Regions from separate parts of the Candidatus Brocadia sinica JPN1 genome, predicted to be linked through region 2. Evidence: riboswitches for the same ligand, from Rfam matches in the RefSeq annotation. Region 2 holds a riboswitch; each other region holds the start of a gene.
What was found. Region 2 has a riboswitch for cyclic di-GMP ahead of BROSI_RS00035 (LamG-like jellyroll fold domain-containing protein). Riboswitches for the same ligand answer to the same signal wherever they lie in the genome.

Region 1 (10,026 bases), 700 kb from region 2:
ATTCCGGCAAGGCTTTATCCTGCTTTACTACACGCCCTGATACACTTTACGGTGTGACCTTTGTTTCTTTAGCGCCAGAACATCCTGTCATTGGGAAATTGATTTCCGGTACCCCTCAGGAAAAAGCCGTGACGGACTTTGTGGAAAGGGCACGCAACCAGGGGATGGTGGAACGAACTGCCGAGGGGACAGAGAAGGAGGGTATATTTACCGGCAAGTATGTCGTTAATCCTGTCAATAATGATAAAGTTCCCATCTGGGTAGCAAACTACGTCCTTATGGAATATGGTACGGGGGCCGTTATGGGTGTTCCTGCCCATGACCAGCGGGACTTCCTCTTTGCAAAGAAATATAAGCTTCCCATCAAAATTGTTATTCAGCCCGGAGACAATGAACTGCACGCCGACACCATGATGGATGCATACGTCGATAATGGCATACAAGTCAATTCAGGAAATTTCGATGGAATGCCGAACACAGAGGCAATAAAAAAAATTGCCATATATCTCGAATCCAAAGTCCTTGGTACCAAGACTGTAACCTATCGGTTGAGGGATTGGCTCATTTCCCGTCAGCGTTATTGGGGTGCGCCTATCCCCATCATCTATTGCGAAAAATGTGGCACGCTGCCGGTGCCTGAATCACAACTCCCCGTAATACTGCCCGAAGCGGTTGAATTTAAACCGCATGGTATGAGTCCACTGGCGGAGGTAGATTCCTTCCTCAATACGATCTGTCCGAAGTGTTCCGGAAGGGCGCGGCGGGAGATCGATACGATGGATACATTCGTGGATTCGAGCTGGTATTTTCTCAGATATCTCTCGCCGAAGGATGACAACCACCCTTTTGTTACAAAGAAAGTCAACAAATGGCTGCCGGTAGATCAGTATATCGGAGGGGTGGAACATGCCATCCTGCACCTCCTATACTCACGTTTTATTACCAAGGTGCTTTACGATCTTGGCTCTCTCGGTTTTAAAGAACCCTTCCGGCATCTCTTTACCCAGGGTATGATTATTAAAGAAGGGGCTAAGATGTCCAAGTCACGGGGCAATGTGGTAAGCCCGGATATCCTCATTGATAAATATGGAGCAGACACCCAGCGCCTTTATATCCTTTTTATCGGTCCGCCCCAGAAAGATGCCGAGTGGAACGACCGCGGGGTGATTGGCGCACATCGATTCTTGAATCGTCTGTGGCAGAAGATTGCTGACTATGAAGATGTATATGCTAAAGTGCAACGTGCGGATATTGATATAAACAGTCTTTCACCTGAAGCAAAGACCCTCTACCGTCAGACGAACCAGACGATCAAGAAGGTCACTGAAGATATGGAAACCTCCTGGCATTTCAATACGGCCATTGCCTCTGTCATGGAGTTATTAAATACTGTGGATTCCTTTAACGTTGTCATACCCAACAATGCTGCGGAAGAGCTTAATTTTCATGTCTTCCGTTACACCATGGAAACGATTCTCTTGTTGATGGCGCCCTTTACCCCGCATATCTGCGAGGAACTGTGGGAAATAATGGGAAATAAACCAAGCATCTTTCACCAGAGATGGCCTGAGTATGATAAAAATGCTATTCAGGAGGAAGTGGCAGAAATCGTAATTCAGATCAATAGCAAAGTCAGAAGCCGTCTATCGGTTCCCATTGATGTGAGTGAGGATGAATTGAAAAGGCGTGTATTAAGCGACGAACGAGTCGCCGGATTTTTGAATGGTAAGAAGGTTATTAATACCATTGTAGTACCCAAGAAATTGGTAAATATCGTGGTAAAATAACTGCGATTTATATATAAAAAATATAGGGGCGAACGGCCGTTCGCCCCTATACTTATTATTTAAAAAGTATAACCTTTGGACTGTATAATCCTTATTTAGACAGGTTGGTATCTGGCGTGTTTCTCGGTATATATCAGTGCGCCTGTCTTGCAAGCCTCCACACAGGCCATAGTATCAAACCCCTTACAGTCATCGCAATTGAAGGCAAAATTAAGTTCGGTGTCCTTGGTAATGGCGCCAAAAGGACACTCCGTTACACATGCCCAGCACCCGACACATTTTTTTGTATCAATAATCACATTCCCGTCTTCATATTTTGTGATCGCCCCGTACTCACAGGCCGCCATACACTTGGGTTTTGCGCAATTCTGGCATACCGTCATATGTGGTTTGTCTTTCCTGATAGACACCTGTAACCGGTATTGGGACTTGGGTGTTTCTGTAAAGGCTTCGTATAGGTTTCCTGATGCCGAGTGCCTCACTGCACACTCTATCATGCATTGTTTACAGGTCACGCATTTCTCTTTTATAAATTTCTTTTTAAGCATGAATGAAAACTCCTTTATTGCATAAAATTTTCAACTGTATAGCAATTTTTTACAATTCTCCAAATTTTACACTATACTATGACAAGTCGCAACTAAAAAGGCAGAGTGTTTAAAATTGAATTGACGACGTTCTTTTCCCCGATTAAGTTGGTTAAGTCACGTTTACAAATTTTTGCGTGCAAAAAGTTTTTATATAGTTCTTGAATCAACATTTGAATTTTTTGATATAAGTATAAACAATAACAACATAATAAGGATAAAAGTTTCGTTAACGCCACAGGTAAACCTTTATAAACGGTGCCTGGTGACTCATTGGGTTTATCTCATAACATCCTGAAATTAAAACAAGACTAAAGATCTGACTGTAAATACCCAAGTGTGGTTAAGGAGAAAGATAAGTCTATGGCAAGAGAAGAGAAATTTGGGGGGAGTATAGTTTGTAGAGCAAAAAACCTGCTTGGCAAAAGATATGTACAACTCACTTATCAAAGCATGACTATTTAGTGAGGTACAACTTATGCATAATCAAAGGACTTGACCAACCCAAATCTTCAGTGGAAAAATTACACTCTGGATATCTAAAACAATTATTTCCGGAGCCTGTTATACCAATCGAAACATTTTTTTCTGAAGTGTTTCTTCATCCCGAATATAATCCTTCATCAGTTTCAGGCATGCCTCTTTGTCACAAACGGTATCCATGTTGATATAATTTACATGATCTTTCTTTGTTTCTAACCAACTCAGCACAAGGTCTATTTCTCCCGTTTCAATTTCAGTAAGGGTATTATCGTTTTGAATATTTTCATCGGAAAATACCTTTTCTCCCTCCCCATCACCCCTCCCGTCCAAGGAAGGGGAAATTGTTATTCCCTTTGTTTTTTCTCTCCTCGCGGGATGGGATGAAGGGGTGGGGGGATTTCCGTTACCCTTTACATGTGAGGTCGAACAGGCGCTTGTTCCTGCGGTTTCATAATACATTTCGTCTAAGATTTTTCCAACTTCCGAAAAGTTTACGGCGTCTCTTAAAACTTCGTACCGTTCTAATGGCAAACCATCTTTCACGAAAAACAACTCCAGGCTTTCCTCCATCAAAGAAGGTAATATCAGTATGAAATTTTTTAGATTTCCATATCTGGCTGCCCTTTCATGTACTTCAAGCTGTTGATTCAGTATTGGTTGATATTGTTTTATCAATCGGTATTCCAGGAGCATTGCTGAAAGTTCGGAACCCGTTATCTCATATTCAATGCTGTGGACGTTACGCAATACATCGGTTATTTTTTGCAGCCGGTCTGCCGTATTCCAGAAATAGGAGCTTACCCGCGACCTCAGATTCTTTGCTTTGCCCACGTAAATTATCTCTCCCTGTTTATCCTTCATCGTATAGACACCCGGCTTCTGAGGAATGGCCCATAGAAAGCCCTTGCCAAAGGCATATTTACTAAAATCAACATATTCGATATCGGGATATTGAAATTCCAGGACATCTTCTACCGTATTTAATCCCCGTTCTTTTAAGAGTTCCATGTACCGGGAAAAGATATCGGCAATTGCACCAATCTCCTTTTCGGTACGCCGGATATCCATTACGGGAAGTTGAAAAAAGGAGGCTATATCATGCAATGATTTTGGATGAAGGTCCGGAATAAGCCTCTTTGTTAAGGACTTTAAGCATATGTATGCATTTTCAAGAGGGTTATTCAAGGTATTCAGAATCTTATTGAGCAGAGGTAGGGAGGACCGAATATCATAACCAACCAAAACGCTCTCTCCGCAGAAATCAATGAGAGAGCGCATCGCCTTTTCTTCAGGAACACCTTCTTCCATTTCCTGCGCTAAATCTGCAGGCAAACAAAGAGCAGATACGGCTAGCGAGGCAGGTTTTATGAAGAGATGAAGACGGTTTGTTGTTTTATCATTTCCTGGTTTTTGTGCACTTATTTCGACGATTGTTTTGGATCTTTCAACGGTGTCTGATGTCAGAAGGCTCAGGAAAACAAATCCTGCTTCAGAAAGGGGTGTCCCACCTCTTTCAATAATCCTCCAGAGATGATTTTCGTCTACAACAAACCTATGATCCCCGGCTGTAGCAGTCCGTATAAGTGTCTCACTGATATTGGGTGAGGCGCCTTTAATCTTCAATACCTGTTCCACCAGTTCCCCACTGGCAGCGCCTGTTTTCTGAGACTTCAGATAGGTATAGATCTTATCGCGCATAGTATCGGGAAATCCTAAAAATCCTGAAATAAAAAAAGAGGGCGAAATCCCTCTTTCATGGAATGGCGTATTTTGTTCTATTCTGCAGGAAATGAAAGCCGCCGGCTACTATTCCGGTAAAAATTTATTTCTTGCGTTCGCACGTTAAATTCAGGTATGCCTGATACTCCCGTTGCGCCTCTTCTTTCATACCCTTTCGGTCATAAATAATACTTAAACCGTAGTGCGCCTTTGCGAAATTGGGATCAATTCGTACGGTCTCTTCAAGTGCAACTGCCGCCTCGTCCAAAATCCTGCTTTCTGAATACGCGCTCCCAAGGTCAAAGTATACAGACGGATTGTAAGGATTTATCTCAATAGCCTTTTGTAATGAGGCAATTGCTTCGTCAAGCGCTCTTTTGTCCGAATAAGGATTCTGTATGTTATAATGAGCTGCTGCTGCCTTACGAACGGTGGCAATGGCAGTAGCAAGCACCCGCTTGTCAGCGTAAGCCTTACCAAGTCTGTAATGTGCGTCTGCATCATTCGGATCGAGCTTCACAACGGCGCTGAATTCTTCAATCGCCTCTTCGAATAACCTTTCATCCGAATAAACGATCCCGAGGTTATAATGCACTTTGGGATTTTTGGGATCAATTTCTATTGATCTCCTGTAAGCATCCGCAGCCTTGACATTCTCTCCTTTAGCGTAGTGGGTTAAACCGAGATGGTAATGCGCCAGTGCATGGTGCGGGTTGATATCAGTAACTTTTTTGAATTCAGTTATCGCCTCATCCAACAGGTTCTTATCCAGATATATCTTGCCTAAACCCAAATGGGCATCTGTATAATTTGGATTGATCTCGATAGCCTTCCTGAATGCCTGAATTGCCTCATCTGTCGCATTTTTCTCAGCGTAAACTACTCCTAAATTATGCTGAGATACGCCGTCTTTTGGATTGATCTCCAATGCTTTTTTGTATTCATGTACGGAATCGTTAAACATCTGTCTGGATTTGTAGATGTCAGCCAGCTTACTATGCGCCAACTCATGGTTGGGATCTAATTGTATCACAGATTTGAATGCAGTTATAGCATCTTCCCAGAGGCCTTTTTCTATGGAAAGTAAACCAAGCTGGAAAAATGCGTCCTTATAGTTTGGATCAATCTCTGTAGCCTTTTTTAGCTCTGCGATAGCTTCATCAACCATCGTCCGGTTATTATATGCCATCCCCAGATCATAGTGTGCCGCCGCCAGAGCGGGATTTATGCGGATGGCCTTTTGATATGCAGTGATAACCTCATCAGGCATATCAGCCTTGGAACATCCGTATATACTGCCAGAAACTAATACTGCCATTAACGTTAGTGTTTTGAATGGCGATACTAGATTCATTATCATTATCAGGTCTCCCATGAAAACTTTTATCGATACATGAATTTTCTATAACGGACTTATTTTACCTTTCAGGAATTTGCCGAGTAACGGGCAGCATGGACTTCGTCGTGATGGTTCGACACGCTCTCACCATGCACGGGCGAAATAATCTCATTCTCCTGAGCTTGCCGAAGGGTCAGCCGAACGACAAGCCTGCTTATTTGTGCTTACTTTGAGACAGAGCAGGCTATGCCATACTTTTATGGGGGAATATATCAAATGGGCTATATATTGTCAAATGTTTATTTGGTAGATAGTTAGATAATCAAAAACACTTACTCCCACCCAAGTTTACGAATCTCTTTAATCGACCTGGCAACCTCATCGCAAACTTTTGAGACCGCAGTCTCGTCTTTAAATCTCACATTGATGTTATACTGAACTTCATTTTTCACAAGGTCGCGTTCAAATTCGTAATGTTGCAATTCCATTGAATTCCTTCTTAATATTTCCACAATAGGTGTGAAATTGGGTTCGGAACCTGAGGCGCACACCTTGAGTGTTCTATAGGTATCACGTTTAATTCCGCGTTCAAAGAGAGGTCCTAACAATAGCGCAAAAAGCGTTATGAGTGTTGTAAGCATCGCAGGAGTATAACAGCTGCTTCCTATTGCCAAACCGATGCCCGCCACGACCCATAAAGATGCCGCAGTCGTCAACCCCCGCACCGTTGTTTTAAATCTCATAATTGTGCCCGCACCCAGGAAACCGATCCCGGTTACCACCTGGGCGGCAATCCTTGCAGGATCGACCCGTATGATGGAATCAGCGGCAAAAGTTTTATATCTTTGAAAGATATGCTCAGATACCACCATCATCAGGGTTACACCCACGCATACCAGAATATGGGTCCTCAATCCGGCCGGTCGTCCTCGCCGTTCCCTTTCCCACCCAATAATCCCGCCTAAAACGGCTGCTATGAGAAGTTTTCCGATAGAGTTATCAAAGGTTTCCATAAGACTCAGAAGATAAGACATATCTGCTCCTTCATTTAACAAAGAGATTTATTCAACACATAACTCATTTTAGATAAATGATTTAAGTATTTGACAAAAAGTATAACCCAGCCTATAATTAATGTCAAATGTTTATTATCTTCCCACCAAAAGTAAAAATAAAGTTTAGACTTTTTTCTCAAATACTGAAAGGCACGAAGAAGCCTGGGCCGCATCGAATCTGAAAGAAAGACTGTCTTCCGCGTGAATTATACCGGTTGTGTGTCATGACACATACATGTGACGATACACTTGTGTGGCATGTTGCATTTTTTGCGCATTATATCCATTGCCATTCATGTTTTGTTCTTCGTTCGTAAGTGATTAAAATACAAATCACAATGAAATAATTTTTAAAATTTTTTTTGCCTGTTGTAAAATGGTTTCTATTTTGCCAATGACTCTTTAGCAAGCATTTTGATAAGGGTAAACCCTGAGTGATCGGGGGGCGCAAAGTAGTGGATCTTTAAGCCTGTACGGACGGGGTTTTAAAAAACCGGTTTTTGCGGGAATAAAGACAGCCTTACTGCCGGAATGAATATCTCTGTAGTAAGGCTTTTTTATTTGCAGGAAAGGGGGAACCGTATGGGAAAAATAATTTTTGTCCATGGAATTGGGGATTCAAAGTCTGATTACTGGCATGAATGGCGTGAGAGAGTTGCTAATGCAATCGGGACAAACAAATTTGACCCTAACCGTGACTATCATGGTGTATGGTGGGAAGGCATTATGGATGATTATTCAGGGGGAGGAGAACCCGGAAAAAGATCATTGAAAGCGCCCTCGTTAACAGACAAGGCATCGAAACTCAAGGATGAAATAAATACGACAATTCACCGGGAACTCTTACGATGGTGCAAAGGGAAAGGAAAAACTCTCGATCGAAGTATGGAGCGAGGATTCATTGGCGATTACCTTGGCGATTTTGGATATTATTTACTTGATGCAGCTTTAGCAGATAAAGTCCAAAAACAGCTTCGGGACAAACTTATCGAATTGTCACAACAGGATACTGAACTCCACATTATCTGTCATAGCTGGGGAACAGTAGTAACGTACGATGTCTTAAGCAGGTGGGACAAATGTCCAAAGATTTCGTCACTGATTACCATTGGCAGCCCTCTGTGGATACCCGTTGTCAGAATTGAACGGCGAAAATATCCGGAGAAGACGATGCGGTGGACGAATGTCGATAATGAGGGAAACGGATTCTGGGAATGGTTTAATGGCGATCCTATTGGCGGTTACTTAAATATTTACGATGATCATGACCGCTTTAAAAACATGAATATCCATAGTAAGACTGGTCACCTTGCGGTGGGGTATCTAGGGGATGACGAAATGACCGGGATCCTGCTGACATCCTTGAGGGTAACAATCCCACCAGGGGTTGCAGAGAGGGCGTTAGAGCCGAGAAAACCAAAGAAAAAGGCATTACTGATTGCCATTAACGAATATCCGTTCCCTATTCCACCGCTCTACGGCTGCATAAACGACTCTTTCCTGGTAAACCGTATGCTTCAGGAGGTGCATGAATTCCCAACCAAAGACATCCATATGGTTCATAATCACCGCGCAACCACGAATAAGATCAGGAACAAGATAGAGTGGTTGCTTGATGGGGCAAAAAGTGGAGATACGCTTCTTTTACACTATTCGGGACACGGAACTCAAATACCAGAACGGATAGGTGATGAAGTGGACGGACTTGATGAATGCATAGTCCCCTACGACTTTGATTCTGATGCGCCAGGGTTGATAGACAACGATTTCAGGGAATTGTTTGGAAACCTCCCTGCCGGGGTCAAGCTTACGGTCATCTTCGATTGCTGCCATTCAGGAACAGGCACAAGGGGTGAAAGTATCAAAGTGCGAGGATTTTTGCCGCCCATGGATATTTTGAACAGGGTGTATGAGTTTAAATTTGAAGGGAGTCCTTTGCCTGTGTTTAAATTGCGCGAGGAATTTGCGGACAAGAAACGGCGGTTATTACGGGAGATGAAAAGAGAGAAAGACGAGTATATTCCGATTGCACTTTCAGCATGCAAGGATAGTCAAACTGCCAAAGAGTATCCCGTAGGCGGTGCAAATTATGGCGCATTTACCTATTTCATATGCCATGAAATTTATAAGAATAAGGGCAAGAAATTAACGTACGGGAATCTCACGAAAATGTGTGGTCGGTCCATGAAACTTGCCGATATTCAGGATCAGACGCCTCAACTGAACGGCCCCCGGAAGATAGAGGCATCGATGTTTTTGCTCTGAAGCACGAAGATATTCCCGGAAGCGGAATAGTCTTTTGTATGATTTCTGGGTGTGCAATAAAACATTCAGATGGTATAGTTATTAATTCCGATGTGATAAAGTTCGATAATCCTCTACTATGGGTAAAATAAATATGAAGAAGCTTTTTTATACGATTTCAGGTATTTTTTGTTTTTTTCTATCATTCGGCTTTATGGGTATTGTCAATGCAGATCTTCAGCCGCAGGAATATGTCAATACCCCTCCCACGACTCCTTACACACACGTTGAATTCAAAGAAAGAGTTTCGTTTAATAAAAAATCATTGAAATTAGACGACCAATCTCAGGAATGGCAAAGTAAAATGCGTGACCTTGGACATCGATTGAAACAGGCAAAAGTTGGTCTCATATATTTTATACACGGTACCTATGCCGGTGACGATCCTTTTGGCATTGCGAATCTTATTGAGCAAATAAATCACGACTTTACTCCCATAGTTAAAGAATTTATCAAACAAAATATGATTGATAAAATGATGGAGGATTGTGGCAATTATACACAAGAATATGTGGCGCTATTTAAAAAGGCTATTGGCAATGATATTTGTTGTGAACGGTTTATCTGGTCATCTGAGAATCATCATTTTGCACGTTTGAGAGAGTCCATAAAGTTGGTTAGTGCACTTGCGAATGACATTGATACGAAAATGCCATCATGGGGAGAAAGGGTTTTATTACTTGGTCATAGCCATGCCGGACAATTGTTTGCACTTATGACAAATTTTCTGGCACAATCACCAGGTGTGAGTG
Region 2 (10,026 bases):
ACCGGCTATAGATGTAAAAATTGTGGTCATGACCTTATCAGGAAAGACCGTAGAGACCGTAGCGACTGACAATGATGGCAGATACAGTATCACCTTGCCTGCAGGGACTTATCGCATTGAAATGCTCCGTTCATCATCAGAGATGACAAAAGATTTACCTACCGTAGTAACTATTATCAAAGGTAAAGAGACACACCTTGATATTCACATAGACACCCGCATACGTTAGATGATGTATATTTTTAAATTATACGACCTTCCCGTAGTTAGCCCCGCACCGAACCCATAACTTCCATCAACTTCACTGCAGCCAAGATACACTTCATCCTCGGACCAAGGGAACCATTAGAACGATGTTCACCCCGAAGTGGAAAATAAAAAGGCAGTGAAAAGCCTTAGTCTTTTGGTCTTTTCGTTGATTAAGAAGCTTTTTTCTCGTGACTATCCTATGTTCCGGTTCGGTAATACCTCTGGCGGCTTTATCTGCAACGCCTCTATCTACGGCTTGGTTACCGTCGTTACGTCATACAAAAACAGTCTCGGCTCCTTGTCTCGCCGTCTTACCTCAAACAGCTTTCACCCTATCTTTTCCTGATTCCCCGATAGTCACGCCAAATTATCGTACGGATTATTCTCGTCAAATCCACGCTTCATATCCAGGACATCACCCGCCTATCAGACGAATTTCCGCTCAAACACTAAATATTTTAACAAATCTGCCGATAATTTTACCATCTAACGACTAAAGATACTAAATCCACACTTAATTATTGGGAAAGCGAGGTGATTGGGTACCTGAATGGATTAATAAATTTGCTAGACCTACAAAAGAGGTAGCAAATTTGAAAAAGGCAAACCAATCGTGAGATTGGGACGCAAAGCTATGGGTCTTCAATGAAGAATGAAGAATGCCAAGTTGCCATGTTTGTTTTACTAATCTTTTTGTTGGGAGAAGTAATTATGAAAGTTAAAAATGATCTTTTAGGATTTATTTTTTTAATTATTACCCAAGGGTTTTTCTTAGCTGAAACAGGATTCGTGTCTATGGTTTCAGCAGACGATGGCTGGAAGAATTTCTACGGCATTGCCTGGACAGGAACATCACCAGAGCATGCAAAATATGCAAAACAAATGGGATATGATTCTATAGCAATACAGACTAATACTACCTATAAAGGTAAGCAAGACTACGCTAATCTTAAATTCTATTTTATTGACCCCAAGAACTGGGCTTTTGACTTATTTGGATATGAAAGGTTTATAGATACTACGAAAACTTATTCACAAGCAGAAAAAGATTTTTACAACCAACACATGGTGTGGAAAAGTTATGATACGTTCCCCTACAATTTGGCGTCAGGTTGGTTCCAAGGCACCTCCACCAAATTTTCCGCCATGTGGGATTTTCAACAACAGGCAGTTATTGATATGGTTGTCGAGAAAGTCATGACGATGTTTCATGGCTATGAAGACGCAAGTTTGCCATTTACCTTTGCAGGATATATGGATGATGAGCCAAGTCTCAATGGCATTTTTTATCGTTGGGAGAAAAACAGGAATAGTGTAACTTCTTTATCCTATTGGACAGGGACAGAATCTGGACGGGTGCATGATGCCATTGTACATAAGTATGCAACATATCAAGAAGGAAAAGCTGCATTTTTCAAGAAGTTGCGGGAGAGAATGCTGCAAGATTTTCCAGATGCTAAATGGATTGGAGAACCTTATAGTATGTACTGGGGGTGGGTAAATGTGATAAAAGATTGTGCCGATAAAGATGTTTTGACTCACGATATGTTAGTGCAAGAAGGTTCGAACACTGAATTTGTCGATGATGATAGGATCTTTAATTCAGGGGTAACTATTACAAAAGATATGGTAGGTGTTACTCAACCGAATAATGTTAATGAGTATGAAAATCGTCTTTATGCAGCCAAGGCAGGCATTAATGGGGCATGGTATAATTGGTTTGGGAGATTCGGAGGCACGGGAAATATGCCGAATTTCAAAAGTATCACAGAGGTTTATCCAAGACTTAAACTCATACGGTGCTTGCCGAATTGGGACAATTTAAATAATGTTCCTCTCACCGATCGTTCATGGGATGGCAGTGTGTATCGGAGCACAAAGAGTTATGCCAGCAGCGATGTCATGTATTCACGTCAGCCGAAGACAGGAAAACTCTTTGCGGTATTTAACACAACGAATGGGGTGGTAAAACTCAATGCGGGTGAGACGGTCACTGGAGTACAACGTGCCGATAGCTACTTTATTGAGTCCGGTGATGGGAGCGCAGATGTCGATATCCTTGGCGATGAAATAAGGTTAAAGAGTGGGGTTGGCATTGATGTCGATGCAACCAACGGTCAGGTGAAGGGGAGGGGGTACATTTTTACATTATCAACATCAACCGGTATAGCCCCTAATGTGACGACGGGGTCGGCGACCGATGTGGCGTCAAATTCTGTCACGTTGGGAGGCACAGTAAATGCCAATGGCTTATCAACTACAGCATGGTTTGAGTATGGCACAACAAGCGGGTCATATGGCAGCAAGTCATCGGCGCAGGGTGTCAGCGGTTCAGGCGATACAGCGATAAGCATAGACATAAACGGATTGTCGGCAGCGAAGACGTATTATTACAGATTGGTGGCGCAGAACAGCGCAGGAACTGCGTACGGGAGTGAAATGTTTTTTACTACATCAGACACTATGGCGCCAAATTGTTCCATAAGTATCAACAATGGCGACTTATATACCAAATCCACTGCCGTGACCCTGGCTTTATCTGCTACTGATGATGTGGGGGTGACAGGGTATTATCTCTCTATGGATTCAACGGTTCCATTAGCGTCGGCAGCAGATTGGACTACGGTATCATCCACTACCGGTTTTTATGCCAGCGTTTCGTATAACCTAAGCGCCGGGGACGGCGGCAAGACGGTATATGCCTGGTATAAGGATGCCGCCGGGAATGTATCAAACACAACCAGCGACTCAATCACTTTAGATACGACTATTCCACTGATAACAATCACGAGTCCTACATCCAATACCACTCATACAACAACGAGTGGCACGATCACCCTAGGCGGAAGCGCCTCAGACAGCGCAAGCGGTGTAAGCAAGGTGGCATGGAGTAGCGACAAGGGGGGAAGCGGCACGGCCAGCGGAACGACCGGTTGGTCTATCTCCGGTATAAGTTTATCGACAGGTGATAATGTAATTACCGTTACAGTCACTGATGGGGTAAACAACACAGGGACAGATACAATTACCGTTGAGAAGTTGGAAACGAACACCGGCACCGGCCTGCAAGCATGCTATCCTTTCAATGAGGGGACCGGGACAATTGCTACAGATAAGTCCGGAAATGGTAACGACGGTACGATCAACGGTGCTACATGGGCGGCAGGGAAAAATGGAAATGGGTTAAGTCTTAATGGCGTCAGCGATTCCGTATCAATTCCCTGCATAAATAGTGAAGAGATCTCTATTGCAGCATGGTTCTATAAAAATGCAAATGATACAACGAATGTTGATGCCATTTTGGGCGCATGGAAATGGAATTCTGATGTGCAACTTCAGGAGGGGTTTGATGTGCGATTTTACAATACCACACCTGATAGACTTGAATTTATTCTTATGACGCAGGATGGGAATGGGAAGAAAACACAGAAAACTGCTGTAAAGGACTTGAGCAATTCAGTGGGTAAGTGGTATCATGTTGCAGGGACATACAACAAGACAACGGGAGAACAGAGGCTCTACGTGGGTGGCCTGCTGGTTGATACAAAATTCCATCCCGCCGGTAATACAATCGTGCCATCGACATCTTATGCTGATATGAGAATAGGGTACTCAAGGATTAATAATGGTTATTTTAATGGCAAGATCGACGAAGTCTACTTTTACAATAAACCTTTGAACGACCAGGAAGTGCAAGATTTGTATAATGCCGTTAGCGATGGCATGCAGTCCCGCTATACGTTCGATGAAGGAAGCGGATTGGTCGCCACAGATTCATCCGGCAATGGTAACGATGGCGCCATCGTGGGGGCAACATGGACAACGGGTAAAAACGGTAAGGCATTGAATTTTGATGGAATTAATGATTTCGTGTCAGTTCCACGGACAAATCAGGACGAAATTTCCATTGCTGCATGGTTCTACAAGACCGTAAATGATAAAAAGGCTGTTGACGCCATTTTGGGCGCATGGAAATGGAATTCTGATGTGCAACTTCAGGAGGGGTTTGATGTGCGATTTTACAATACCACACCTGATAGACTTGAATTTATTCTTGTGACGCAGGATGGGAATGGGAAGAAAACACAGAAAACTGCTGTAAAGGACTTGAGCAATTCAGTGGGCAAGTGGTATCATGTTGCAGGGACATACAACAAGACAACGGGAGAACAGAGGCTCTATGTGGGTGGCCTGCTGGTTGATACAAAATTCCATCCCGCCGGTAATACAATCGTGCCATCGACATCTTATGCTGATGTGGGAATAGGGTACTCGAGGGTTAATAATGGTTATTTTAATGGCAAGATCGACGAAGTCCGCCTTTACAATAAACCCTTAAGCGACCAGGAGGTACAAGACTTGTACAATAGCATCGGTTATTGAATTCCCTGGAAAATTTAGTATAATGCTCCTTAAAGGCCTAACGGAAATGAATTGATAGGGGTTGGAAGGGAGAAGGTTGTAATTAACAAAGGAATGACGAGTAAAAATAAAACACGGGTAAGCATAGGCTTACCCGTGTTTAATGGCGAGATGCACCTTGAAGAGGCGATAGATTCAATTCTTTCCCAAACGTATTCAGATTTTGAACTGATCATCTCTGACAATGCCTCTACCGATAAAACACAAGAAATTTGTAAGGCCTATGAAGCCAGAGACAGGCGCATTTGTTACTATAGAAATGAAAAGAATCTCGGAGCTGCCAGGAATTTTAACCGGGTCTTTGAGTTATCATCGGGTGAATATTTTAAATGGGCAGCCCATGATGACCTGTTAACCCCAGACTTTTTATTGAGATGCGTTGAGGTGCTCGACCATGATGCTTCCGTGGTCCTGTGTTATCCCCGGACGGAGATTATTGATGAACATGGGAAATTTTTAAGGAACTACGATGTGAAATTGAACACGGATTCGCCGAAACCGAACGAACGTTTTCATGATCTTATCTGTATCTTTCATGGTTGTTATCAGATTTTTGGGTTAATTCGGGCAAGCGCCCTTAAAATGACGTCTCTTATCGGCAACTTTACCGGATCGGACAGAAATTTGTTGGTAGAACTTGGTCTCATAAATAGATTTTATGAAATTCCTGAGCGGCTCTTCTTTTCAAGAGACCATCCACAACGTTCAATAAGGCACGTCTCTTTCTACTCACGCGCAGCGTGGTTTGACCCGGCAAAAGAGAGACAGGTGGCATTTCCGCACTGGAAAAGGTTTTTAGAGTATCTTAGGTCGCTCAGACGCGCCTCATTAAACCGGTATGAGCGTGCGCGTTGTTATCTGCACATGGTGCAATGGTTAGGGATGAAATTTAACTGGCAGTGGTTGCTGAAAGATTTGATAATGGCCGTCAGGTCCGCGGTTTGGATTTTTCTGTGGAAAGCAAAAAGGGTGTTTTTGCAAAAATGAACAATGATTCGCTGATAAGCTCCGGAATTTCGTGTTGATTCTATTCCTATGGCTGTCGCCTGGAATAAAACCGGTAAATAGAGGGAAGAAACGATGGAGGACATTCTATGAAAGTGGCCATTCTTGCTGGAGGCGTTGGCACCCGCCTCGTTGAAGAAACAGAGGTAAAGCCGAAGCCGATGGTAGAAATTGGTGGCCGGCCGATTCTCTGGCATATTATGATGCACTATTCTCATTACGGCTTTAAACACTTTGTGATTGCCCTCGGTTATAAGGGGGAGGTGATTAAAAAATATATGGTGGATTATTGCTCACTGAACAGCAATTTGACTGTTCATTTGGGTAGCGGGGAGGTAAAGGTCCATAGTGCAGCGAAAACAGATTGGACAATCGATCTGGTTGACACCGGCATACCGACGCTAACGGGTGGCCGTATCAAGCAACTTTCTCCATACATGGGAAACGAGACGTTTATGCTGACATGGGGGGATGGGGTTTCCGATGTAAATTTGCATGATCTGCTCAGTTTCCATCGCTCTCACGGCAAGTATGCTACGTTAACTGCCGTTCGGCCGCCTGCGCGGTTTGGTCATCTTGAGCTGGATGGCAATCGTGTGGTGGAATTCTCCGAAAAGCCACAGACGAGCGAAGGGTGGATTAATGGGGCTTTTTTTGTTTTGGAGCCAACGGTATTTGATTATATCGACGGTAATGACACGCAGTGGGAGAAAGAACCGATGGAAAGACTGGCGAAAGACGGCCAGTTAATGGCATACCGTCATACATCTTTCTGGCAATGCATGGATACGTTGCGTGATAAGAGATTATTGGAAAGTCTTTGGCAAGAGGGTAATGCGCCCTGGAAAATCTGGAGGGAATAGCATGCGTATATTGGTAACAGGACACAACGGTTATATCGGCGCCGTTATGACGCCGATGCTTATTGCTGCGGGGCATGAGGTGGTGGGGCTGGACAGCGATCTCTATGCACAATGCACGTTTGGAGATGATACTCAGAACATCCCATCGTTAAAAAAGGATATCCGGGATGTTGAGTTGTCCGATCTTGATGGGTTTGACGCCGTGTTGCATCTTGCCGGTCTTTCAAATGATCCGCTCGGTGATTTGAATCCGGAATTAACGTATGAAATTAATCATACTGCATCGGTGCGCCTGGCTAAATTGTCGAAAGAGACTGGAATTAAGCGCTTTATTTTTTCATCGTCTTGCAGCATCTATGGCGTTGCGGGCGAGAATATGGTGACTGAAGAAGCAGAATTTCATCCGGTTACTCCCTATGGTATCTCGAAAATGCTTGTTGAGGGGGAAGTGGCAAAGCTGGCGGATGCAGACTTCAGTCCCACATTTCTCCGTAATGCAACAGCCTATGGGGTATCGCCGCGCCTGCGCTTTGACCTTGTGCTCAACAATCTGGTCGCCTGGGCATTTACTACCGGTCGTGTATACATTAAGAGCGACGGCACCCCCTGGCGCCCTATTGTCCATATCGAAGATATATCCCATGCCTTTATAGCGGCGCTGGGCGCGCCGAGGGAACTCGTGCATAACCAGGCATTTAATGTTGGCATCAATGGGGAGAATTATCAAATTAGGGAGATTGCGGAGATCGTCAAAGAAACAGTGCCGGGATGCCATATTGAATACGCCGAGGACGCAGGACCGGATAAGCGCTGCTATCGTGTTGATTGCAGTAAACTGGCCCGTATGCTGCCGGAATTTAAGCCTCAATGGAACGCGCGCAGGGGCGCGGCTCAATTGTATGCGGCGTACAAGAAGACCGGATTGTCCCTGGAAGATTTTGAAGGGCCAAGATACAAACGCATTGGTCACATTAAAAAGTTGCTGAGCATGGGTAGTTTGGATGAAACACTCCGGTGGAAAAAAGAGGAAGCCACAGCAAACACATCAAGAAAAGAGAAGAGCTACACATGAATCAAACAAAGATAGCTTGTAGATCCTGCGGGGGAAAAGACCTGGAGTCAATTTTGTCTTTTGGCCGGACACCGCTAGCCGATGCATTGCTAACGGAAGAACAATTAAAAGAACCGGAGTTGATGGCGCCCCTTGATTTGGTATTTTGCCCTGATTGCTCCCTGGTGCAGATAACGGAATCCGTTTCTCCCGAGATTCTCTTTTGCAGGGATTACCCGTATTTTTCTTCCGTGTCGAAGGCGCTGCTACAACACTTCAGGGAAAGCGCGCTGGCTATAATACAGTCACATCATTTGAATTCGGACAGTCTGGTTGTTGAAGCAGCCAGCAACGACGGGTACATGCTGAAAAATTTTGTAGAAAAAGGGATTCCTGTTCTGGGAATTGATCCGGCCATGGGACCAGCCGGGGCGGCGCAGCAAGCCGGTATCCCAACGCTTTGTACATTCTTCGGGCAGGATCTGGCCAGGCAATTTCGGGAAGAGGGACGGATGGCCGATGTCTTTCTCGCCAACAATGTCCTGGCTCACGTGCCGGATCTTAATGGCTTTGTGGAAGGCATTCGAATTCTCTTGAAAGAGGAAGGCACAGCGGTGATAGAAGTACCTTACGTAGTTGACCTTATTGAACATTGCGAATTTGACACGATTTACCATCAACACCTCTGCTACTTTTCCGTAACTGCATTGGATAAATTATTGAGAAGGCATTCTCTTTTTCTTAATGAAATAAAGCGCGTACCAATACATGGAGGATCGTTGCGATTGTTTATCGGACACCGCGCGGCCGCAGGTGAATCTTTCCGTTTGCTCCTGAATGAAGAGGGGAAGAAGGGAATTCATCGCGTTGAGTATTATCGCAATTTCGCAGACCAGGTAAAGGAGATAAAGAATTCTTTGTGTAATCTGTTACAGGATCTGAAACAGGCAGGGAAGAAAATTGCGGCTTATGGGGCAGCGGCGAAGGCGACTACATTGCTGAATTATTGCGGAATTGATAAAAAACTTGTGGATTATGTGGTGGACATAAACAAATTCAAGCATGGACGCTATATGGGGGGCAATCGCTTGCGCATCTTTTCACCTACGAAGCTTTTGGAAGACATGCCGGACTATGTATTGTTGCTTGCCTGGAATTTTTCGGAAGAAATTTTGCAGCAACAAGAGGAATACCGGAGGCGTGGCGGTAAATTCATCATTCCCATTCCCTATCCCGCCATTGTTTAGAACTCATGGGGTGTATTCGGGGTATTCTCACCTTTAAAATTATCACACGTTACGATTTACACTTTTCATTTTTCACGCCGCCCCCGAAAGGCAGCAATCAACAGGAGACCCCATGATGTTGCAATGATAAAAGACTGGATAAATTCGCTTGCCGCCACGATAATCAATATCCGGCGACTACTACACCCATGTCCGTGCAGTATACCGGGCAATTGTAAATTTACGTACGTACCTCCCAGTGACACGATAAAGAGCATAACCATTGCAATGAGGGTCGATTGTGACACTTTGGGAAAGCGTTTCTTGTATATTAAGGACAGGATTACTCCAGCAAAAGAAGCAAGAAAAAGGGGCGAATGGGATAAATAACTGATGAGTTTGGTAACCAGTATCCAGTGTGTTTGAGGCTTCAGCGGTACAACCGTTAGATTGCCAAAAGCCGCATCTACGTGGTGTGCAATGAGCAAAAAAGAACCCCTGGACAGGTTGGCCGAGGTAGTTAGTCTCCGGATGTTCCAAGTTATGGGCTCATACTCTACGTCTTTTTCCCACACCTTGAGACTATATAAGCTGCCGGCCTGTATTGTTTCCACTCTTGCCTTAAACCAATAGGTATGCCCGGTTTCAAACTGGTGTGTATCGGTGCTGGGGCTAGGGCTGTCTGGTGGATTGCCAGGCCCGGCGTGAATATGCAACAGATTGCGCTGGTTCCTTTTCCATTCATACCAGTTTGAACCTCCCGCTGGCTCCCAACCGCAGTGCGGTTGCGGACAAACCACGGGTAAATTTGTGTGTCCCTGCCAGCGGAAAAGAACGCCAAGTCCGGGGCCCACGCTTGTGCTCGAGTCAAAAGCCGATTCATCAATAGCGTGAATCGTAACCGGGACAGTAACCTCATAGTCGGTCCAACGCATATCACCAATGGCTACAATGCGGTCATAGCCAACATGATCCGGGTGCGTACGGATGCCATTTTTATCTAAAAACCACAACCCGTCGACAATCTGGGCCACATCTTGTATTTTTTCCACAGAACTCCAGTTTATAGCATATGGCAGAGGCCAGGCGTTTCCTTTTGTGCACTCAACCGTTACCGTCTCAATGGTCTGATTGCCAAGACTATTTGTGGCTTTAATGACAACCTGATTTTGGCCGATTATGAGGTCTGCGTATGCGATTTCGATATTGA
Region 3 (10,026 bases), 2.6 Mb from region 2:
GCAGGATTGGAAGAAACAACCGCTATGTAATCATCACCGTCGTTATCGCCATTATTCACCAAATTAACATACAAAGAAGCGGTGGCGGAGCTTACAGTATCTGAACCAATAGCTGAAGTGTCAAAAAGAGTTTGGAATCTTATTATCCTGAAATTATCTCCATCTTTGCCAGAATAGACGAATCGGTCTGGACCGGAGTAATTATCAAGTGCTCCGTCTGCATTTGCCGTATCGTGAACAGTATCCCAAGAAGCATTAGGACTGGTGTATAACATTGCATCGTGGCTTGTGTTTTCTGGGTGAGCGTCTGGATAAAAAGTGGAGGTGGTATTGCCGATTTTACCAATTACTATTTGAGCGTTCTCTTTTCCGACAATTTTGACATTATGGGCAACTGTCTGCCGTATTGCTTCAATCGGGTCTTCTCTTAGTTTTCTTTGTTTTAGTTCGCCGGTTTTTTCATCCGTCCATTCTCTTACAATATCACCATTCGGGTCGTCCACCAGAATGGGAGGGTTAAATATCCTAAACCTTTCTATTTCCACCGAGCCGTCTTTACCGAAACCGAGTTGTTTGTCGCCTTTCCACGCCTTTGCAAAGAGTTCTATACCGCTCTGTCCATTGATGTTAATCTCTTTTACTTCACCGATTATTTCCACCTTTACGCCGTACTGCGTGTTTATGTATTCACCCTTAAAATCCTGCCTGGCAATTTCACGGGATTTGATTTGTGCTTTTTCGGAGGCAGTTTTGTTTGTGAGGAGTTTGCAGATTTCCGTTGGGCGCGTTTCGTCCAACCTCACATTATCCACCCCCTCCTGTTCAGCCAGAATTGCTTCTGCTAGGAATGTTACCGATAAAAGAACTGCCATACACCACAAAATACCAGATCTGCCATGCACAAGGCTAAATACGGTGTTTCTCATATATTTACCCTCTTCCTTTTATGAAACCTTTATGAAACGTTGTTATAATTTTGTACTAATTTAGCTTTTTGAAATGCATCTTTGGTAAAACCCTTATGGATTCTTCATTCCGCTCCGCTTCATTCAGAATGACAGTGTATGCGTGTCATTGGGGCTGTCCAAAAAGTCATTACCATGTCATTGCGAAGGAGGAACGACTGAAGCAATCCCCTGATCATTAAAGGGTTTCAAAATAGATTGCTTCGCTAACGCTCGCAATGACGTTTGAAAATCGAACTTTTTAGACAGCCCCAATCTCTTAATATGGATGTTCATATTCATCTTTGGGCAGTTCTGGGCGATTGTCGGGGTACTCTTTGCCTTTTTTAGAAAGTGAAAATAACGCCTGAAAAATCCGCACAAAGTCTAAAAAACTTCCCCTCACTGTAGTTCCAGCCTTTTAATAAAAAAGTCCCTGTACAGGTCTGTGACCAATGTAACGAACTCTGGATACCTGGCGCTGAGGCTGAAAGGATAGAGCAGGCCATCCAGGAAAAACTGAAACCTCGTAAGCGGATGACAGTTCCCGTGTATTAAATCAATTCCCATCTGACATTAGGCTGACATCATCTATCCTGAACACCGTAGTATTATATGAGTCAGTGGTAGCAAGAAAATATACTTGGATTGTCTTTCCCTTGTCACTGCTTAACCCATTTTACTGCATCAAAGCCAATCTTTTTTGTATTAAATGTTTCACCAGTTTTGTCAACCAATTCAACATATTCACTTCCATTAGCGGAGAAATAGAAATTTCCCAACAAAACCCACTGGTCAGAATAATTATTTTGGTTAACCGAACGAGTATCGGTAATACCGTTGTGAAAAATGGTATAGGTTGCATTCGTTGTATTAGAAAAATCACTTGGAATATAGACATACACTGCATAATATCCAGCCCCTCCGTTTGAGAGATTTGGCTGCCATTTTGCAGAATTATAAATTGTATTTTGATTGTTAGTAGTCCAAAACATGTGACCATTGTAACCAATCCATGCCTCATACCAGTAAGAAGAGCCTCCGTACTTGCTGAAACCAGAGCTTTGATCGTCAACAATTACCTCGGTGGTAGGCGCGATCACCTGGAAGTACGCCGTATTGGAACTCTGTCCGTCAGGATTCGTTACCTTTACCGTCCACGTGTCCGGATCGGTGGTTGTGGTAATTGAGATACGCACCTGGGTTGAACTGTCCACAAATACCTGTGAACTGCTCAACACCTTTGAACCCCCAGTCCAGCCAACCGTCACCGTCAATCCCGATGCAAAGTATTGGCCGTAAAGCGTGACGATCTGGGGGCTGTTTGAACCTATCACCGGATTGGGACTCACACTGTCAATGTGCGGTGGATTTGGTGGTGGCGCGATCACCTGGAAGTACGCCGTATTGGAACTCTGTCCGTCAGGATTCGTTACCTTTACCGTCCACGTGTCCGGATCGGTGGTTGTGGTAATTGAGATACGCACCTGGGTTGAACTGTCCACAAATACCTGTGAACTGCTCAACACCTTTGAACCCCCAGTCCAGCCAACCGTCACCGTCAATCCCGATGCAAAGTACTGGCCGTAAAGCGTGACGATCTGGGGGCTGTTTGAACCTATCACCGGATTCGGACTCACACTGTCAATGTGCGGTGGATTTTCATTATAAGTAAACGGTATACCATTGCTTGTTCCTGAGGTTGTGGTAACCGTCACGTTAACCGTTCCGCTATTAGTAGGCGCAATTGCAACAATTTTGGTGTCACTCCATGAAGTAACAGTTGCTGTTGCAATGCCGAATTTTATTGTGCTTGTACCCTGCTGCGTTGTACCAAAGTTCTTACCATTTATCGTTACTGAAGTGCCAGCAGTTCCACTCATAGGATTAATTGAGGCAATGCTTGGAATAGTGCCTCCTATCGTAAAATTGCCATCACTCGTATCAGTGTAAACGTTCGTACTGGTGATTCTGATCTTGTAATCGCTTCCCGAAGCTTGATCTTTAGGAACCGTCCAGATATATGATCCGCTTCCATTGCTTCCTATCGATGTACTTGAAGCAATGGTGTAGTTCCAAGCACCGCCCTTTAGAAGTTCAATCTTCACATTTGGTCCTGGGTCACCCTTGTAAGTCCACGTAACTTTCTGGGTACTCCCTGTCTGCCATGTCTCACCTCCATTGGGATAAGTAACGGTGAATGTTGTGTTACAATCGTTTGCTGTTGCAGAGGCGGTATTGGATTTGGTGGAACCGCAGGAGTTTTTTGCTGTCACGTAGTAGGTATATATCGTTCCTGATGTTACTGACTTATCTGTGTATTGTGTACCATTTAATCCGGTTTTATACGAGCTTCCGTTACGATAGAGATCGTATGATGTTGCGTCACTCGAACCAGTCCAGCTTAACAATATCTGAGAACTACTGCCGTTACACCCAGGAGAGGCTGTAAGGGTGAATGTACCAGGCATCTGACATTTTGATATGGTAAAGTTATTATCACTGGCATCCCCTGCCAAAGTGCGTCCTGAAGCATCATGGGCAACCACCGCTACCTTACACTGCGTAGATAATACATAGGAAGGTATCTTTTTAGACAAAAAGCGGTCAGTAGCAGTTACCGTACCTATTGCTGTATAGTTGGTTCCTCCATCGATGGAGGAAGCGACCAGGAAGTCTTTAATTTGTGAAGTATCACCATCTACCTTCCATTCAATTGTTTGTTCGCTGCCAGCTAGTAAGTGTTCGCCTCCATTGGGAAAGATGATAGTGACAGTGGTATATGCAAATGGTACCCCATTGCTTGTTCCTGCATTTGTTGTTACCGTCACGTTTACCGTTCCAGTACCAGCAGGTGCAGTTGCAACAATTTTGGTATCACTCCATGAAGTAACGGTGGCTTCCGCTGTGCCAAATTTTACCGTCCCTTGCGTTGTACCAAAGTTCGTACCATTTATTGTTACTGAAGTGCCAGAAACTCCGCTCGTCGGACTAATTGAGGTAATTTTTGGAAGGATGGCTGTTGTCACCCAAAGTGTATAATTAACTACTCCTGGATTATATAGTGTGTATGGGTCGTCTCCTAATTTATCCTGATCCCAACCATAGGGATCGACTGATATATCATCTTCAGTTCGCACTTCAAAATGAAGATGGCGCCCACCTGAATTACCCGTGCTACCCCATTCTCCAATAACTTGCCCTACTGTAGTTATCTTGTCATTCTTTTGTACTTTTACAGATGATAAATGTCCATATATAGTACGATAACCGTTATTGTGATCTATAATTATGCGAAGGCCTAGTCCTTTGTCATGGTTTTCTGTATTTTCCCAATCTGCCACAATTACCGTTCCTGTTCCTGCCGCAAGAACATCTTTTCCATCAACATGCTCAATATTATAATCATATCCCGGATGGCCATCATAATTCAATGTATTAGGTCCACTATTTTTTGTACCAACGTAATGGCCATTTATATAAAATGGTGTTTTATCATCCTGACTCTTAAAAAAACTATAAATTTTATGGCCAGGACAATTCGTACCAGACTTACCACTTTCTTTTTCATTTGGTTCTGTTCCTTTTTCACCTGTATATGCAATTACCGAACTGTGTAAAGAATCTTTAACGTTGTCGGGACAATACCTCATTTTCTTTTTCATTGAATGATCAAAAACCGATATTATCTCCGCGTTATAAGCATTTTTGCCTCGTAATGGGAACGACAAGAAGGGAGAAGGCGGAGGTGTGGCAGTAAGAAATGTTATTATTCCATCAGCAATTCCTTGTGCAACTATTTCTGCCTTAGAACATAAAATATATGCATCCTCTGGATTATCGTGAAAGAGTGTCTCAACTAAGCACGCGGGCATTTTGGCCTCATACCAATTAGGCCACATCGGATGTTTACAATTTTTCGGATTACTACAGTTATCATTATCACAGTTACGGCATTCCTTTTTATTCCAGTCCTTTATTCCACGGTTTAAATTGCCCTTGTACTCGTTTTTTCTCAGTTCTGCCACAAGTGCGTTTTGAATATTTAGTGACAAAGTCTCATCACCTGTATTACTATTTTCCCACCAAGTTTCTGGACCGGTTTGTTTTCCTTTGCAAATATTTGTAAGTTCTTCAGTCGTTGCATTGGAGTGGATTGATACAAATACATTTGGTAGTGTACTTTCCTCATTCGCCCTCTTTCCTGCATTATATTGGTCGTAATCCACAATTACTGAGTATCCTTCAGCGTAAAGCATATCTGCCACTTTATCAGCAACTTTTCTTTCATCATAACATTCCCACTCACCACATCCTGTTCCTTGTGTACAAACTGGTTTTTTTTCATTGCTAGGATTTAAATATATTACTTTAGCTCCTTTTTTCTCTAGCTTTTTAATTAATTTAGCTTCACAAGGTTTAACGTCAGAGGGGTAATAGGAGGGTATAAAGGCATCTCTTTCTCTTGCTAAATCCTTTTTTAGTGTAAAATCTCCTGCTATTTCGGATTCCATGATTAGTTTTAAAACTTTGTTCCACTCTTCATTTTCCAAACTCATCGCAGTTGACTTCACACTCCCATCTTCCATTCTCACCATCAAATATGCATTCAGTACACCACTGTCATTGGTGCCTGTTATCTCAAATCCCACTGCGGTCAGGTCTTCCTCAGGAATTCCCATAACTGCCGCAAGACCGCTACCATCTATAACGCCAACAACCTCGAATCCACTTATAGGTCTATCAGCGGTGACCTTTATATAAGCGGCATTTAATGGTATGACACCACCATCCGTACTTGTGTTTTCTGTGCCGGTAAAATATATCGCACCGGGTAAAAGACTTTTTCTGTCGATGGCTCCAAGGGAATTGTTACTTGCATCGAAGGCCTCAACACTGATATCAGCAGTTTCGCCTCCGGGATTTATCACCCCAACCCTTGTCCAGAGCGCCTGGTTGCCGCCTTCCGTTGCAATGGGAAATGTCCAGCCTTTACTGGCAACGGTCAGCGCCGGCAGACCAACGAGGTCATTCCCCGGATAATCCACAAGCTGAATTCCGGCAATATTGGTGTCTGAAACAACCCTTACCGTTGAAAGGTCTTTTAATGTTTTTGGTCCAAAGATATCTACGAGAGCGATGGTATTGCTCTCCCACGAAGAAAGGGGTGATACTGCCATGCGCTCTATTTCATATCCGTTTTTATCTAAGGCTATCATCTCGATACTTGCAGGGGTTGGATTTGGATTTAAAAGGGTGATCGTTTCGTAGATAAAAACGTCTTCATAATCGGCCAATACGGGAAAGTCCAGTTGCATGGATGGCGCTTTTACGGCAGGGACTACTTCTGATTTTTTACCGTCGTTTGTCCTGTAAATGACGTGGGATATGAGGTTTCCGTTGGGTGCAATCTTTAAAGATGCCGCACTGGGAGGCAATGATTGGGGATCAATAACCTTTGTTTCATTTGCCTTGAGTTTCCTAACATTCTTTATAGTACCGGTAAATGTACCGTTATTATCATGGGTGGAGAGTTTTACCCGAACCCTTTTCTGTTTACAACTGCATTCAATATTCGTGATCTGAACGGATGTCTGCCAATCCAGACCATATTTTATGTGAGGACAATATAAGGTGTTTGTGTTCTGTTCTGTTCTGTTCTGTTCTGTTCTGTTCTGTTCTGTTCTATCCTCACTTGCGAGGTTTGAACTGTCTATAAACCACGTGGCAAGCATTGCTGCAACAAGACCGGCCAATAATAAAGTGGATCTATTCCTCATAAAATTACCCCTCCTTTTCAAGATGAATCCGGCGAAAATGTCCGTAATCCAGAAGGCTTTTCTTTGTGTCTCTGTGGTTAAAACAATCTTCCTACAAAACAAAAAAGCCTTACTGCAAAGATTTTCCTAAAAACATCTTCGGCAGTAAGGCTATCTTTCCCATAAGCCGCTGAAACTGTTTAAACCGTTTCAACGGCTTATCAAGACCCTTTCCTTTGCGTCCCCTGATCACTCAGGGTTTGCCCTTATCGTATGTCTTTCTTTGTTGTCGTTTAAATCAGGCCTTTTCGGCAACTTTTTCAACGATAGGGGTAGGGAAGGCTTTCGCCTCCCCTCCCTCCGAACCGTACAGGCGGATCTCCCGCATACGGCTCTCCAGTCAGTGGTTACCCCTTCGGGATTGACAGATTAATACATGGGCTGTGATTACCGTGAACAACCCAAGATTAATAATGATGGCAGCGCTTCTCATCATTCATCTTATATCGACCGTCAGCAAGTATTCCGCTACAAGCCAAGTTCAATCCTGTTCTCTCTGGATTTCTCCAATTTGCTTAGGCATCTCGGCCACTCACATTGGTTTGGCTTCCTGACTTGTCCACTTCATACCTCCACCTTCCTGCCTCCCTTTGCTCCACACCCATTACGGTGTCTCTTCGCTCCTATGGAGGCTCTATCTCCTGATACAGTCACTCCCTCTATCAGGTATTCCTGATTCATGCACCTTGCCTTCCAGCCATTCCGTCTCCAACCACCCATTGTTCCCTACCATCGCTTTATCACGCTACCCCTCAGCTTATGAGGCTTCCTTTCTTCTTTTTTCTCCTCTCAAAGGTCTGGGCTTCGCCATTCCCTAGCAGGCTCACCGTTACAACAGGCCGAATCGAGTTTGTTATCCTACGAACCAGCTTTTCACCTCCCGTTGCTCTCCACCACACCTCACGGTGTCGCAGTTACGGTCGGTTACAGGTTTGGAAAGCGTTTTCCCTGAAGGGGACTTTCACCCCTCTGACATTGCGCACTCTCAGGCGCACTAGCGCGAACTTTAGTTCGCATGGGATGTAAGCGAACTGAAGTTCGTGCTACAACTGCAATTTGAAATTCCTTGCATTAACTCAGTACCACCAGCGTAGCTGGTGGCTAGCGGGTGGTTTAGCTCAGGAATTAACGGGAATTCTCTAAAATTCATACATATGTGTCAATGAAAAAATATAAATTTATATCAGAAAATTTCCTAACCAGACCTTCGCAATTCGAGGGGTGTATAAGCCGCTAAGCCAGTAAATTCAAGGGATCGTGGAAAAAGGTCGGCACTACAGACCGACCTGTCCTGAGGCATAAACCTTGGGCGGAGGTTGTTCAGGAAGCGTCAATCCCAATTGTGCCAAAAGGAGAGAAACATCCTTTTCTGGCTGTGTATATCGGCTCATGACAATGTGACGGCCATCCGTGGTTGGTAAATGAACATCAATCATTTGAATGTTCGACATTTTTTCCAAAATGGCTTCGGATGTCAGCCCTGCGGCTCGTTCCCGCGCAAGATTTCGCAACGCCGTGTGGAGACAAAAAGCCAAAAAGGAGACAAAAATATGGGCTTCAATTCTCTTTTCCAATTGGTGCCATATGGGACGGATGGAAAGCGATCCTTGGCTACACGGTCATGGCTTTTCACAGAGACGTAGAACTTCGATTCTTGCTGAAGACTTTTCACGCTGACGCTTTCTCGCGCCTGCATCCAGGTCTGTTCGAGCAACGGTTTTTCAACACGGGTCAAATGTCCCTTCGGGGTGCCAACCAAATAATCAATCCCTCGGGAACGCATCTTTTCCAACATATCCTCCGTTGGAATACCACGATCCATGAGCCAGGTGCGCCGGAATTTCCCATACTGCTTTTCGATCCTATCCAGAAATTCCTCCAGTGTCGCAGTGTCTCTTGTATTCCCGGGATATACTTCGTAGGCCACGGGAAATCCTTCCGGCGTTAATACCTGAACGCAATCTGAACGTTTGTCCCGGCTGTACCCAAACCGTTTTTTACCCCCAGATCCCGTCGGTGGCGGATCACTTTCAAAATACGCACTCGTCAAATCATACAGCAGCACATCATACTTCGCGCCAAGCAGCTTGCCCCATTGCCCTTTTAAAAAACCAAACAGCTCGTCGCGATGCTCAAGCAGCAAATCCAAACAACGATACGGCTTGTCCTTCTGTGCCAGCGAATCATCTTCCCCCAACAGCTCTCCCATTGCGCTCCGCACATACCACTCACGGTGAAAACGAAATTCGCTTCCCGGATCTATCAGCCGGTAACAGACGAGCGCCTTCAGCATATTCAGCCAGCTTGTCCCCTTGCGGCTTGACGGCAAACGCCCTCTCCAAAAGGTGTCCAGTTCCAGAAGATTCCACACATACAATCCCAACCAGCTCGCACCCCATTCACACGGACGGCGCAATTCTATTTTGTCCAACCTCACCCGGATGGTTTCACAGCCCAGTATGGGCAATTCTTCCTAGTCATCCGGAAATAACGCCAGTTGTTTTGCTTTGGGTTTTGCACCCGAAATCGCCTCTATCGTTCGAATCCATCCCGCCCGTTGGTTATCATTGAGTTCTCCCAGGTAGAGCACTTGCCGCTGCACCACTCTTCTTCCGCTGACCCGGCGGTTCTCTACAACGCTCCAATACCGGTGTGTTTTTCCATCCTTCGTCCGTGATTTTTCTCGGAGAAACATGCAAGCATTTTCGCAGTTTCCCTTGCATGCGTCAATAGGCTAGGTCGGCACTACAAGCCGTTTTGAAAATTCACCCCTTTAATATCAAGGGTTTCCCAGCTATACATGCCCAAAAATAACCGTTTTTGAGTGCGAATTGCGAAAGTCGGGCTAACATGAACATGCCTGGATTTACCGCAGAACACTCGCTATACAACAATTGTAGGCGCTACCAAGCTGGCGTGTTCCGTTACCCTCAATTCGCAAGTGACGTCCGAGTTCAATATCACTTGCTATTTGAATTCGTACTTCAGTTTGAATAGATGTTGTTTCTTCAGGTACTTATGAAAAAGATGATACTTTTTTAGGAAAAAATACTAAGGAAACGCTTACCGTCTGCTGTTCTTCTTTTGGCATAGCACAATTAATCCCCCCCCTTTCGCGGTAATTACGACACAGTCTCAAAGGGAGACGTGGGGAGATTACGTTGTGGGCATTCAGCGTTACCCAACCTTGGGTTAGTATCTATTCAAAAAAATATCCGAGTACCATGCCTCAACCCTTCCGTGGGTGCGGTCGGCATTGGTCT

Region 1: another riboswitch for cyclic di-GMP. It lies ahead of BROSI_RS03200 (caspase family protein); the one in region 2 lies ahead of BROSI_RS00035 (LamG-like jellyroll fold domain-containing protein).
Region 3: another riboswitch for cyclic di-GMP. It lies ahead of BROSI_RS11685 (IPT/TIG domain-containing protein); the one in region 2 lies ahead of BROSI_RS00035 (LamG-like jellyroll fold domain-containing protein).

The regions. Positions count from the first base shown of each region.
Region 1 is NZ_BAFN01000001.1:702,584-712,609, reverse strand. Features, by position in the region: gene leuS (leucine--tRNA ligase) at 1-1,787, shown strand, start outside; gene BROSI_RS03220 (4Fe-4S dicluster domain-containing protein) at 1,883-2,335, opposite strand; gene BROSI_RS03215 (GIY-YIG nuclease family protein) at 2,939-4,555, opposite strand; gene BROSI_RS03210 (tetratricopeptide repeat protein) at 4,680-5,936, opposite strand; gene BROSI_RS03205 (MgtC/SapB family protein) at 6,248-6,949, opposite strand; cyclic di-GMP riboswitch class I at 7,383-7,501, shown strand; gene BROSI_RS03200 (caspase family protein) at 7,553-9,235, shown strand; gene BROSI_RS03195 (hypothetical protein) at 9,369-10,026, shown strand, end outside.
Region 2 is NZ_BAFN01000001.1:1,457-11,482, reverse strand. Features, by position in the region: gene BROSI_RS00040 (carboxypeptidase regulatory-like domain-containing protein) at 1-229, shown strand, start outside; cyclic di-GMP riboswitch class I at 841-924, shown strand; gene BROSI_RS00035 (LamG-like jellyroll fold domain-containing protein) at 961-4,632, shown strand; gene BROSI_RS00030 (glycosyltransferase family 2 protein) at 4,684-5,658, shown strand; gene rfbF (glucose-1-phosphate cytidylyltransferase) at 5,766-6,539, shown strand; gene BROSI_RS00020 (NAD-dependent epimerase/dehydratase family protein) at 6,541-7,611, shown strand; gene BROSI_RS00015 (class I SAM-dependent methyltransferase) at 7,608-8,837, shown strand; gene BROSI_RS00010 (hypothetical protein) at 8,903-10,026, opposite strand, start outside.
Region 3 is NZ_BAFN01000001.1:2,566,959-2,576,984, reverse strand. Features, by position in the region: gene BROSI_RS11690 (carboxypeptidase regulatory-like domain-containing protein) at 1-926, opposite strand, end outside; gene BROSI_RS19905 (hypothetical protein) at 1,347-1,514, opposite strand; gene BROSI_RS11685 (IPT/TIG domain-containing protein) at 1,607-6,724, opposite strand; cyclic di-GMP riboswitch class I at 6,862-6,978, opposite strand; gene BROSI_RS19900 (hypothetical protein) at 7,328-7,483, opposite strand; partial or broken gene BROSI_RS11680 (IS1634 family transposase) at 8,038-9,458, opposite strand; gene BROSI_RS11670 (DUF3047 domain-containing protein) at 9,956-10,026, opposite strand, start outside.